DNA from 3 places in the Candidatus Streptomyces philanthi genome. Region 1 is predicted to be linked to each of the others. Evidence: riboswitches for the same ligand, from Rfam matches in the RefSeq annotation. Region 1 holds a riboswitch; each other region holds the start of a gene.
What was found. A riboswitch is a leader RNA that binds a small molecule or an ion and turns the genes downstream of it on or off. The one in region 1 is predicted to bind cobalamin.

Region 1 (4,657 bases):
CGCGGCCATGTCGATCAGCGCGCGCTGCGGGATCTCCCAGGCCGTGCGGTACAGCTCCCGGACCTCGGCGGGGACCCACGGCAGCTCCTGCACCGAGCCGTTGGCCTCGCGCAGCGCGTCCCGGGTGCGCGCGTCCCACACGCCGAGCGCCTTCAGCTCCTCGACCAGATACGTGTTGACCTGGAGGAACTCACCGGACAGCGTCTCGCGCTTGAACAGGTTGGACACCTGCGGCTCGATGCACTCGTAGACACCGGCGATGGAGGCGATGGTCGCGGTCGGCGCGATCGCCAGCAGCAGCGAGTTGCGCATGCCGGTGGCGGCGACGCGGGCGCGCAGCGCCGCCCAGCGGTCCGCCCAGCGGGGCTCCGCGTCCGGATAGTGGTCGGGGTGGAGCACGCCACGGGCGGTACGGGTCGCGGACCAGGCCGGGTGCGGGCCGTGCCGCTCGGCGAGATCGGCGGACGCCTCGTACGCCGCGAGCATGATCCGCTCGGAGATACGGGTCGACAGCTCCCGCGCCTGCGGCGAGTCGAACGGCAGCCGCAGCCGGAAGAAGACGTCCTGGAGCCCCATCAGGCCCAGGCCGACCGGCCGCCAGCGGGCGTTGGACGCGCCGGCCTGCTCGGTCGGGTAGAAGTTGATGTCCACCACGCGGTCGAGGAAGGTCACCGCGGTCCGCACCGTGGCGTCCAGCCGCTCCCAGTCCACCGCCTCCCGCCAGTCGGCGGTGTCCTCGCGCAGGTGCGCGGCGAGGTTGACCGAGCCGAGGTTGCAGACGGCGGTCTCCCCGTCGTCGGTGACCTCCAGGATCTCGGTGCACAGGTTGGAGGAGTGGACGACCCGGCCGGGCTCGGCGGTCTGGTTGGCGGTGCGGTTGGCGGCGTCCTTGAACGTCATCCAGCCGTTGCCGGTCTGCGCGAGCGTCCGCATCATCCGCGCGTACAGCGCCCGCGCCGGGATCTGCTTGACGGCCTTGCCCGCGGCCTCCGCCTCGCGGTACGCGGTGTCGAACTCCTCGCCCCACAGGTCCACCAGCCCGGGGACGTCGACCGGGGAGAACAGCGACCAGTCGGCGTCGTCCGCGACCCGGCGCATGAACTCGTCCGGGATCCAGTGGGCGATGTTGAGGTTGTGGGTGCGGCGGGCGTCCTCACCGGTGTTGTCGCGGAGCTCCAGGAACTCCTCGATGTCCGCGTGCCAGGTCTCCAGGTAGACGCAGGCGGCGCCCTTGCGGCGGCCGCCCTGGTTCACCGCGGCGACCGAGGCGTCCAGGGTGCGCAGGAACGGCACGATGCCGTTGGAGTGCCCGTTGGTGCCCCGGATCAGCGAGCCGCGCGCCCGGATGCGGGAGTACGACAGACCGATGCCGCCGGCGTGCTTGGAGAGCCGGGCGACCTGGTGGTAGCGGTCGTAGATCGAGTCCAGCTCGTCCAGCGGGGAGTCCAGCAGATAGCAGGAGGACATCTGCGGGTGCCGGGTGCCGGAGTTGAAGAGGGTGGGGGAGGAGGGCAGGTAGGACAGGGTGCTGGTGAGGCGGTACAGCTCGGCGACGTCCGCCAGCGCCCGCTCGCCGTCGTCCTCGGCCAGGCCGCAGGCCACCCGCAGGAGGAAGTGCTGGGGCGTCTCCACGACCTTCCGGGTCACGGGGTGGCGCAGCAGGTAGCGGGAGTAGAGGGTGCGCAGGCCGAAGTAGCCGAAGCGGTCGTCGGCGCCGTCGGCGAGCGCGGCCTCGACAAGGGCGTCCAGCCGGTCCGCGTGGGTGGCGACGAAGGCGGCGGTGCGGTCGGCGATCAGGCCCTCGCGGTGGCCGGTGGCGACGGAGGCGGAGAACGCGTCGGCGCCCTGGCCCGCGGCCTCCTCGGCGATGGCGAGGGTGAGCAGCCGGGCGGCGAGCCGGGAGTACTGGGGCTCGTCGCCGATCAGACCGGCCGCGGCCTCGATGGCGAGGTCCCGCAGCCCGGCCTCGTCGGAGCCGGGGTGCCGGCCGCGCAGCGCGGCGGCGGCGACCTTGCCGGGGTCGGTCGCGGTGAGGTCCGCGGTCAGCTCGGTCAGGGTGCGGAGCAGGGCGGTGCCCGGGCCGTCACCGGCGTCCGGGGCGGGGAGGTTCCCGGCGGGGAGCGTGGTGGCGGCGGGCGGTACGGCCCCGGTGTCCGACACGGGCTCCGATGGCGCGATGGTCACGTGCTGCTCTCCCTCACTCGACGAAGGCCGGGAGGGGGAACTCGACGGGCGCGCACGGGGGCGTGCGCACCCCGGCCGCGGCCGCGGGCGCGCGGGCACACCGCGCGGCGTCCACCGGCCCAACCCTCGGGGCCCGGACGTATCGACGCCCGCGCCGGGGACGGCGCGGCCGTACCGTCGGCAGGTCCTCGGACTCACGGGCGCGCAGCCGTGACCACGTCCGGGACGGGATCAGGCGAAATGTGCGCACACGTACACCGTTGCGGGACAGTTCCGGACTCGCACCGGATTCCCCTGCGGCGACAGCGAGCACGAGCATACATCTTGTGTTGGGCCGTGCAGGCGCCACCACATCTTGTGTGTCGCGTGTGATCGAGCGGTGCCTGTCAGTGCCCTCGGCTATCGTCGGCCGTACGTTCTCTGCTCCGCCCGAGGCAGTAAGGAGAGGGTTCCATGACCGCGCTCGCCGACCGTCCGCACGGGCTTCTCGCCGAGTACTTCGAAGAGGCCGCCGCGATACTCGCGCGCTCCGAGGAGGGCGCGCGGCTGGAACTCATCGACGGGAAGATCAGGAGCAAGGCCGTGCCGGACGGGGACCACGGGCGGATCATCGAGTGGCTGATGCGCATTTGCCTCCAGTCGAGGCCGGAGCTGTGGCTCTACCCTGACCAAGGGCTCAAGGTGGAGGAGTACCGGGGCGGCCGGGCCCGCCCGGACGGTTCGCTCGCGCGCAGCGGTGCCTTCGTCGGCCAGGGCGAGTGGGCCGACCCCGCCCCGGTCCTGATGGTCGTCGAAGTCACCTCTTATGACTCCGACACCGACCGGCGCGACCGTGTCGAGAAGCCCCGCGCCTACGCGGAGACCGGTATTCCGGTGTTTCTGCTGATCGACCGGGAGGCGTGCGAGGCGACGGTGTTCAGCGAGCCGGACGGCGTCCGCTATGCGGACGTGCACACCGTGCCGTTCGGCAGGACGCTCGCGCTGCCGGACCCGGTGGGCATCACGCTGGAGACGGAGGCGCTCAAGGACTGGGTGCGGTGACCCGGCCCGCCCGGTGAGCCGGGCCCCCGGTGGCCGGCCGCGCAGGCCAGGGCCGCCGCGCCCCCCCGCAGGGGACGCGACGGCCCGTACCGCTCAGTGCCCGGTCGGGACGCCCGCGTCCTCGGCCGGGCGGGGCGGGGTGGTGCGTACGCCCGTGTCGCCGGCGTCGGCGGTGTAGTCGGCGGGGCTGGTCTCGTCGGTGCCCTGGGGGGCCTTCACGGCGCGCAGGACGAGGGTGAGGACCACCGTCACCACGACATTGAGGACGAAGGCGGTGAGACCGATGTAGCCGATCTGGCCGATGCCGGGGATCTCGGCGCTCGAACCACCGAAGTGGGCCTGCGTCGGGCTGGCCACGCCGTACGCCGCGAGCGTGCCGTAGATCATGCCCGCGGCCCAGCCGGCGAGCAGCGCCCAGCGGTGGAACCAGCGGGTGAACAGCCCGCCGACCAGCGCCGGCATGGTCTGGAGGATCCAGATGCCGCCCAGCAGCTGGAAGTTGATCGCGACGGTCTTGTCCATGCCCAGGACGAAGACCAGCGCGCCGACCTTCACCAGCAGGGAGACCAGCTTGGCGACCTTGTGCTCCTGCTCCGGGGTGGCGCCGGGGCGCAGGAAGTCCTTGTAGACGTTGCGGGTGAAGAGGTTGGCCGCGGCGATCGACATGATCGCCGCGGGCACCAGCGCGCCGATGCCGATGGCCGCGAACGCCACCCCGGCGAACCAGCTGGGGAACATGTCCGCGAACAGCTGCGGGATCGCCAGCTGCGCGTTGCCGTGGGTGTCGGTGCCGGCCTTGACCGCCATGAAGCCGAGCAGCGCGAGGAAGCCCAGCATCAGCGAGTACAGCGGCAGGATCGTGGTGTTGCGGCGGATGACGTCGCGGCTGCGGGAGGAGAGCGTCGCGGTGATCGAGTGCGGGTACATGAACAGCGCCAGCGCCGAGCCGAGCGCCAGCGTCGCGTACGCCCACTGGCTGTTCGGGCCGCTGACCAGCTCGCCGCGCGGCTTCCCGGTCGGTCCCGTCTCGGCGAGTGCCTTGCCCGCCGCGTCGAAGACGGCGTGGAAACCACCGAGTTTGATGGGGATGTAGATGATCGCCACCGCGATGACGAGGTAGATCAGCCCGTCCTTGACGAACGCGATCAGCGCGGGCGCGCGCAGCCCCGACGAGTAGGTGTACGCGGCGAGCACCGCGAACGCGATGAGCAGCGGCAGGTCCTTGACGAACCAGTTGCCGGACGCGCCGCCGCCGACGCCCATCACGTCCAGCACGGCCTGGATGCCGACGAGTTGGAGCGCGATGTACGGCATCGTCGCGAGGATGCCGGTGAGCGCGACGGCCAGTGAGAGCCCCTTGGAGCCGAAGCGGCCGCGCACGAAGTCGGAGGTGGTGACATAGCCGTGGCGGTGCGAGACCGACCACAGCCGG
Region 2 (4,114 bases), on a different contig from region 1:
AGTCCTCAGGGCTTGCGGGCCACGCCGCCGTACTCGATCCACTCCATGGTCAGCTGCTTGGGGCCGATGTCCGCGTCCGGCAGCCAGGTCGAGACCTCGACGAGGCCGGGCTCCAGGATCTCCAGGCCGTCCAGGTAGGAGGCCAGTTCGCGCTCGGTGCGGACGCGGCCCCACTGCCCTTCCGTGCTGACCCGCATGAACTCGGTGACGAAGTCCCGGGTCGCCCGGTCCTCGCTGACGAGCTGGCACACCACGAGGAAGCTGCCGGGCACCAGGCGGTCGGCGACCCGGCGTACGAGGGCGGCGGGGTCGTCCTCGTCGGTGATGCAGTGCAGCACCGAGACGAAGAGGGCCGCGACCGGCTCGTCGAGGTTGATCAGACGTCGGACCTCCGGGCTGTCGAAGATGCCCTCGGTGTCCCGCATGTCGGCCTGGATGACCGCGGTGTTCTCGTTCTCCTCCAGCAGCGCGCGGCCGTGGGCCAGCACGATGGGGTCGTTGTCGATGTAGACGACACGGGAGGAGGGGTCGACGGCCTGGGCGACCTCGTGGACGTTGTCCTGGGTGGGCAGGCCGGAGCCGTGGTCGAGGAACTGGCGGATGCCGTGCTCCTGGGCCAGCCAGCGCACCGCCCGGCGCAGGAAGCGGCGGTTGTTGACCGCCAGCACACCGGTGCTGGGGACGACCTTGCTCAGCTCCTCGCAGGCTTCCCGGTCGACGGCGTAGTTGTCCTTGCCGCCGAGGTAGTAGTCGTACATCCGGGCCACGCTCGGGACGCTGACGTCGACCACGCTGGACAGCGGCTTCGGTTCCTGGCTCATTGCACATGTATCCCGTCGTGACGGCACCACCGGCATGGAGCTGCGCCCCCGTTCTTCGACGGCCGGGCGCGCCGGGTTCACGGTTCAACATACCCACTGATCAGCGGTTGTTGCAGGTGGCAGGGGCAGTCAATTGCGCACACCGCCCGCGTCCCCGGACGGGCGGTGTGCGCGGCCCCCCGGAGCGGGTACGGGCAAATCAGGCCAACGGCACGCAACTCCCCGCCATCGGAACTCCCCTCCGGCGCCGGAGGGTTGGCCGGATGCGGTACGAACCCTGGTACGCCCGTGGCCCGGAGAGGTAGAAGGGGCGGATGGAGACAGAGACGAGTGGACCGACGGTCGAGGAGATGGTGCGGGCCAACGAGGCGAACTGGGACGCCCGTACGCCCGTCCATGTGGCCAGCGCCTTCTACGGGCTGAACGGCACGCGGACCGCGGAGGACTGGTTCGCGCCCTTCGAGTGGGAGGACCTGGGAGGTCTCGAAGGGCGGGACGTCCTGCACCTCCAGTGCCATCTGGGCACGGAGACCGCGGCGTTCGCCGACCGGGGCGCACGGACGGTGGGCCTGGACATCTCGGGGGCCGCCGTCGCCGAGGCGCGCCGGCTGGCCGCCGAGGGCGGGCGGCGGATGGAGTTCGTCCGCTCCGACGTCCACCGGGCGGGCGAGGCGCTGGACGGGCGGCGGTTCGACGTGGTCTACACGGGCAAGGGGGCGCTGTGCTACCTCCCGGACCTGCCCCGCTGGGCCCGTGTCGTCCATGGACTGCTGCGGCCGGGCGGCACCCTGTACCTGGTGGAGTTCCACCCGCTGCTGGACTCGCTGGGCCTGTCCGCCGACCCCGCCTTGCCGGAGCACCAGCAACTCCTTCTGCGTCACGACTACATGGCGGGCCGCGGGCCGCTGCGCAGCGACGCGCCCGTCACCTACACCGACGGGCCGGCGCTCGACGGCGCGACGACGTGCTACGAGTGGCGGCACGGCCTCGGTGAGGTGGTCTCGGCGCTGGTCGGGGCGGGGCTGCGGATCGATCTGCTGCGGGAGACGGACCGGGTGCCGTGGCGCCGCTTCGAGGAGATGGTGCCGGCGGAGAACGGCTGGTGGCGGCTGCCCCCGGAGCGGCCGATCGTCCCGATGCTGTACGCGCTGCGCGCGGTGCGGCCGGACGACGCCACGGACTGAGGGCGGACCGCGTGCCACCTGGGCCCGGGCCATTGACCCGGGCCCTCGGCATGCCGGGCCGGACTCGGCGTGCGGGAGGTGAGGGCTGGACTTACTAGGACGTCCAACTATATCGTCGGAGTACAAGGTCCGCGGTGCAGGGAAGCCGGTGCGAGTCCGGCACGGTCCCGCCACTGTGACCGGGGAGTGCGCTCGTCTGGCAGGAAAGGCCACTGGCGGAGGAACCGCCGGGAAGGCCGGGGAGCGCGCGGAGATCCGGGAGTCAGGATACCGGCCGCGGAACGTTCCGTGTTGTCCACGAGGATGGAGCAGACACGCATGGCACCGGTGCGCACCCGTGATCCTGGTGATCCGGCCCCGCGGGCGGTCTTCCGCCCCGCCTGACGGCCTTCGGGCCGACGTGTTCCCGCGCCCGGCACCCCACCGGTCCCGGTCCTTGGTGACGGGCGCGCCATCCCGGATCTCACCTGACGAGAGCAGGCATCCATGGTCCGTGAACTGACGCATCTCATCGGCGGCGAGCACACCCCGGGCACCTCGGGGACGTACGGCGATGTGCACGACCCCAACACCGGCGAGGTCCAGGCGCGGGTGCCGCTCGCCGGCCGCGCCGACACCGCGGCGGCGATCGCCGACGCCGTCCGGGCGCAGCGCGAATGGGGCGAGTGGAACCCGCAGCGCCGCGCCCGGGTCCTCCTGCGCTTCCTCCAACTGGTCGAGGGGGAACGGGACGCGCTGGCCCGGCTGCTCTCCTCCGAGCACGGCAAGACCGTGGCCGACGCCCACGGGGACATCCAGCGCGGGCTGGAGGTCGTCGAGTTCGCCGCGGGCATCCCGCACCTCCTCAAGGGCGAGTTCACCGACAACGCGGGCCGGGGCATCGATGTGCACTCCCTGCGCGCGCCCGTCGGTGTCGCCGCGGGCATCACGCCGTTCAACTTCCCCGCGATGATCCCCCTGTGGAAGGCCGCGCCCGCGCTGGCCTGCGGAAACTCCTTCGTCCTCAAGCCGTCGGAGCGCGACCCGTCGGTGCCGCTGCGGCTGGCCGAACTGTTCCTGGAGGCGGGCCTGCCGCCGGGCGTCCTCAATGTCGTCAACGGCGGCGAGGAGGCGGCCGCCACCCTTCTGACCGATCCCCGGGTCGGCGCGATCGGCTTCGTCGGCTCCACCCCGGTCGCCTCGCACGTCTACGCCACCGCCGCCGCGCACGGCAAGCGCGCCCAGTGCTTCGGGGGCGCCAAGAACCATCTGATCGTGATGCCGGACGCCGACCTCGACCAGGCGGTGGACGCCCTGATCGGCGCGGGCTACGGCTCCGCCGGCGAGCGCTGCATGGCGGTCTCCGTCGCGGTGCCGGTCGGCGAGCGCACCGCGGACGCCCTGGTCGCCCGCCTCAAGGAACGGATCGGGACGCTGCGCGTCGGCAGGTCCGACGACCCCGGGGCCGACTTCGGTCCCCTCGTCGGCCGGGACGCCGTCGACCGGGTACGCCGCTATGTCGACATCGGCGTCAACGAGGGCGCCGAACTCGTCGTGGACGGACGGGGCTTCACCCTGCCCGGCCACGAGAACGGCTTCTTCGCGGGCGCCTCGCTCTTCGACCGGGTGAGCCCGTCGATGCGGGTCTACCGGGAGGAGATCTTCGGCCCCGTGCTGTGCGTGGTGCGCGCCGCCGACTACGAGGAGGCGCTGCGGCTGCCCAGCGAGCACCCCTACGGCAACGGTGTCGCGATCTTCACCCGGGACGGGGACACCGCGCGCGACTTCACCCGGCGGGTGGACACCGGCATGGTCGGCGTCAACGTGCCCATCCCGGTGCCGGTCGCGTACCACACGTTCGGCGGCTGGAAGCGCTCCGGCTTCGGTGACCTCAACCAGCACGGCCCCGACGCCATCCGCTTCTACACCCGGACCAAGACCGTCACCTCGCGCTGGCCCTCCGGGGCCAAGGAGGGCGCGAGCTTCACCCTGCCGACCATGGGGTGAGGGCGATGACCACCACCATGCTGACCGAGGACCAGCTCGCCCTCGTCGAGACCACCCTCGACTTCGCCCAGGACCAGCTCGCCCCGCACGCCGTGGAGTGGGACCGCGACAAGCACTTCCCGC
Region 3 (4,114 bases), on a different contig from region 1:
CGGGGGCGGTCGGCGCGAAGCCCGGGAGGGGCCTCCGGGGTGTCCGTGCGGGCCGGCCCCTCGTCTCATCCTCACGGCGACGACGGAACGGGAGCCGGGACGGCCAGGTCACAGCGGCTTCCGGGCCGTTGGAACACATCGAGCGCCAGATACCGAAACAGACAAAAGACTTAAACGCTCTTTCGGTCCGCTTTCACCTCATTCTAGGATGAACCTCGATCATGATCATCATGGGTGGACGCGCTCCCGCCTGCCCGGATCCGGGGCGTACGCACCCATCGACTGCGAGGTGAGCCAGATGCCCGGCCTTGCTGCACCGGCCGTGACCGGCACGGTCGTCGCCGGCCCCCCTGCGCCCGCCCGGAACGGCGGGCGCGTACCGCCGCCCCTCCCCCGTCCCCTCAGGAAGCAGGTCACACGATGACGGCAGCCCCCACCTTCGTCGACATACCCCTCGACACCTGTACATGCCCCGGATGCCGGCTCCAGCGCACCGAGGACACCGGCTGCCGCGGCGTACGGGGCCGCGACATCGCCGCCGTGGCGACCCTGACCGGGGCCACGCTGCTGGGCGGTGCGGGAGCCTCGTTCGCGGCCACCGCGACGCCCGCCCCGGCCCACAGCACCACCACGTCCCCCATCACCGCCTCCCCCGCGTCCGTCCCGGCCGTCCCCGCCGCGGCCACCAGGGCCGCGAACCCGCAGGGCGACCCGGGGCCGCTGCACGGCCGCCGGCAGTTGGCGCGGACGGCGGGCCACGACCTGTCGCTGACGCGCCAGCAGATCCTCGCCCGCGCCCAGACCTGGGTGGACGCCCGGGTGCCGTACGTCTGGAACGGCTACTGGTCGGACGGCTACCGGCAGGACTGCTCCGGCTTCATCTCCATGGCCTGGGGCCTGTCCGGCAACCACTGGACCGGCGACATCCACCAGTACGGCGTCCGGATCTCCAAGAGCCAGCTCCAGCCCGGCGACATGCTGCTCTACCACAACCCGGCGAACCCCGAGAAGGGCTCGCACGTGGTGCTCTTCGCCGGCTGGGCCGACAGCGCCCGCACCCGGTACGTGGTGATGGAGGAGGCCGGCGGCCTCGGGGCGGTCAAGCGGACCCTCCCCTACGCGTACACCTCCAACTCCGCCAAGTACGTCCCCTACCGCTACAAGAACGTGGTCACCTCCGGCGGTGAGGGCGGCAACACCGGAGGCGGCGGCAACGCGTTCCCGGGCGCGTCGTCCTTCGGCCCAGGCGCCCACAACGCGAACGTCACCAAGCTCGGGCAGATGCTGGTCAAGCGCGGTGCCGGGAAGTTCTACTCGCAGGGTCCGGGCCCCCGGTGGTCCGACTCCGACCGCAAGGCCACCCAGGCGTTCCAGAAGGCCCAGGGCTGGTCCGGGGCGGAGGCCGACGGCATCCCCGGCCCGGCCACCTGGCGCTACCTGGTCGACGGCACGGGCAAGAACGTCGGCGGCTCGTCCGGCGGCTCCGGCGGCACGTCCGGCGGCGGCTCGGGCAGCGGCCAGTCCACGGCGTTCCCCGGTAAGCAGTACTTCCGCCCCGGCGCGAACAACGCCCATGTCTCCCGGCTCGGGAAGCAACTGGTGAAGAAGGGCTTCGGCAAGCACTACTCCCAGGGCCCCGGCCCCCGCTGGAGCGAGTCCGACCGCCGCAACGTCGAGGCGTTCCAACGGTCCCAGGGCTGGCGCGGCGCCGACGCCGACGGCTACCCCGGCCCGGAAACCTGGAAGCGCCTCTTCCGCTGACCACCCGCGTGGTGCCCGGCGGGCCTGCCCCGGCCCGCCGGGCACCGCACCGCCCCCGCGCGGCTTCGCCTGCCGTTGACCGGCCCCCGCTGACCGCGCGTTGGGCCGGTGCGGAGCCGGACGGTGTCCCGGGAGAAGCGTCTGGCACACTGTGCGCACCAACCCCAGGCGGTGCAGGACAGGAAACCGGTGTGAATCCGGTGCGGTCCCGCCACTGTGACCGGGAGCCCCGCGGCCCCGGGAGCCAGACACTGACGTGCCGCCTTCTCCGTACGACCAGGGGAACGAGGACTTCCCCAGGAGAGGCAGAACGTCATGTCCGGACCCCGGGCCGCGCTGCGCGCGCTGCTCCCGTTCCTCCTGGTGCTCCCGGTGGCCGCCTGCGGCGCGCCGGAGCAGGGCGCGAAGGGTGGGCGGAGCACGACGGAAGGGTTCCCGTACACGGTCACCAACTGCGGTGAGCGGACCACGTTCACCCAGCCGCCCCACCGTGCCGTCACCATGAACCAGCACGCCACCGAGATCCTGCTCGCCCTCGGGCTGCGCGACCGGATCGCCGGCACCGCGTACCTGGACGACAAGATCCTCCCGGAGTACCGGTCCGCGTACGCGGGGCTGAAGGTGCTCGCCGGCAAGTACCCGTCCAAGGAGGTCCTCCTGGGCGCGAACCCGGACTTCGTCTACGGCGGCTACACCAGCGCCTTCGACAAGGGCGCCGGACTCGACCGCGCCACGCTGCGGAAGACCGGCATCGCCACCCGGCTGAACGTCGAGAACTGCGCCGAGGGCCCGGTCGGCACGGAGCAACTGGCCACCGAGATACGCCAGGTCGCGCGCACCTTCGGCGTCCCGGAGCGGGGCGAGAGGCTGGTCGCGCGGCTCCAGGGGAGGATCGACGCGGTGACCAAGCGCCTCAAGGGCGTGCACCGGCCCTCGGTCCTCGTGTACGACTCCGGCGACAGCAGCGCGTTCACCGCGGGCGGCCGGGGCATCGGCAACCAGATCATCACCCTGGCGGGCGGCCGGAACGTCTTCGGCGACATCGGGAAGGTCTTCTCCGCCGTCTCCTGGGAGAAGGTCATCGACCGCGGGCCCGAGGTCATCGTGATCTACGACTACGGCGGGACGAGCGTCGAGGCGAAGAAGAAGCGTCTGCTGAACGACCCGGCGCTCGCCGACGTCCCGGCGATCAGGAACAAGCGGTTCGCGGTGCTCCCGCTGTCCTCCGCCGTCCTCGGCGTCCGCGTCGCCGACGCCGTCGAGGACCTGGCCGCGCAGCTCCACCCGCGTTCCGCATGAGGCCCCCGCTCCCCGCGGCGGCCCGCTTCCCGCTGGTGCTGACGGGCCTCGTGGTGCTGCTGGCCGCCTCGGCGGTCGCCGGGCTGGCCATCGGCCAGGTGCGGATACCGCCGGCGGACGTCGTCCGGGTCCTGTTCGACGGGCCGCACACCGGCGCCTACGCGTCGATCGTGTGGGACGTGCGGCTGCCGAGGGTGCTGCTCGCCGTGGTGGTCGGCGCGGGACTGGCCGTGACGGGAACGGTACTCCAGGCGCTGGTCCGCAACGCGCTGGCCGACCCGTTCCTGGTGGGCGCGTCGTCCGGGGCGTCGGCCGGCGCGGTCACGGTGCTCGTCCTGGGCGTCGGCGGCGCGGTGGCCACGACGTTCCTGGTGCCGCTGGCCGCGTTCGCGGGTTCGCTGGTGGCGCTGGTGGCCGTCTACGCGATGGCGCGGCGCGGCGGCACCATGACGACGGGCCGGCTGGTCCTCGCGGGGGTGGCCGTCCAGTACATCCTCTCCGCCTTCACCAGTCTCGTCCTCGTCGTGTCGGCGGAGTCGGAGCAGCTGCGGGCGGTGATGTTCTGGACCCTCGGCGGGCTCGGCGCGGCCCGCTGGGACGAACTCCTCGTCCCGGCCGTCGTCCTCGTGGCGGGGGTGGCGCTGCTGATGGCGCTGGCGCGGCCCCTCGATCTGCTCCTGGCCGGGGAGGAGGGGGCCCGCACGCTCGGGCTGGACGCGGGACGCTTCCGCTCCCGGGTGTTCGTGCTGGTCTCCCTGGTGGTGGGGGTGCTGGTGGCGTGCAGCGGCTCGATCGGCTTCGTGGGGCTGATGGTGCCGCACGCGGCCCGGATGGCCGTCGGCTCCGGGCACCGCCGACTGCTGCCGGTGGCCGCGCTCGGCGGCGCCGTCTTCCTGCTGCTCGCCGACCTTGTCGCCCGTACCGCGGCGGCGCCGCAGGAGATCCCGGTCGGTGTCGTCACCGCGCTGGCGGGCGGCCCCTTCTTCCTGTGGCTGCTGCGCCGTTCGACGAAGGAGGTACGGGCATGAGCGCCGGGGAGACGCCCCCGGTCGGC

Region 2: linked by a shared signal. The riboswitch ahead of AC51EU_RS08360 (CoA-acylating methylmalonate-semialdehyde dehydrogenase) and the one ahead of AC51EU_RS08505 (ribonucleoside-diphosphate reductase subunit alpha) in region 1 are both predicted to bind cobalamin.
Region 3: linked by a shared signal. The riboswitch ahead of AC51EU_RS01805 (ABC transporter substrate-binding protein) and the one ahead of AC51EU_RS08505 (ribonucleoside-diphosphate reductase subunit alpha) in region 1 are both predicted to bind cobalamin.

Annotation. Positions count from the first base shown of each region.
Region 1 is NZ_JCANQV010000046.1:17,275-21,931, reverse strand. It holds gene AC51EU_RS08505 (ribonucleoside-diphosphate reductase subunit alpha) at 1-2,184, opposite strand, end outside; cobalamin riboswitch at 2,347-2,507, opposite strand; gene AC51EU_RS08500 (Uma2 family endonuclease) at 2,638-3,225, shown strand; gene mctP (monocarboxylate uptake permease MctP) at 3,319-4,657, opposite strand, start outside.
Region 2 is NZ_JCANQV010000045.1:16,705-20,818, reverse strand. It holds gene AC51EU_RS08370 (SAM-dependent methyltransferase) at 6-821, opposite strand; gene AC51EU_RS08365 (class I SAM-dependent methyltransferase) at 1,136-2,005, shown strand; cobalamin riboswitch at 2,121-2,298, shown strand; gene AC51EU_RS08360 (CoA-acylating methylmalonate-semialdehyde dehydrogenase) at 2,492-3,991, shown strand; gene AC51EU_RS08355 (acyl-CoA dehydrogenase family protein) at 3,997-4,114, shown strand, end outside.
Region 3 is NZ_JCANQV010000005.1:38,259-42,372, forward strand. It holds gene AC51EU_RS01800 (peptidoglycan-binding protein) at 421-1,761, shown strand; cobalamin riboswitch at 1,898-2,035, shown strand; gene AC51EU_RS01805 (ABC transporter substrate-binding protein) at 2,077-3,060, shown strand; gene AC51EU_RS01810 (FecCD family ABC transporter permease) at 3,057-4,088, shown strand; gene AC51EU_RS01815 (ABC transporter ATP-binding protein) at 4,085-4,114, shown strand, end outside.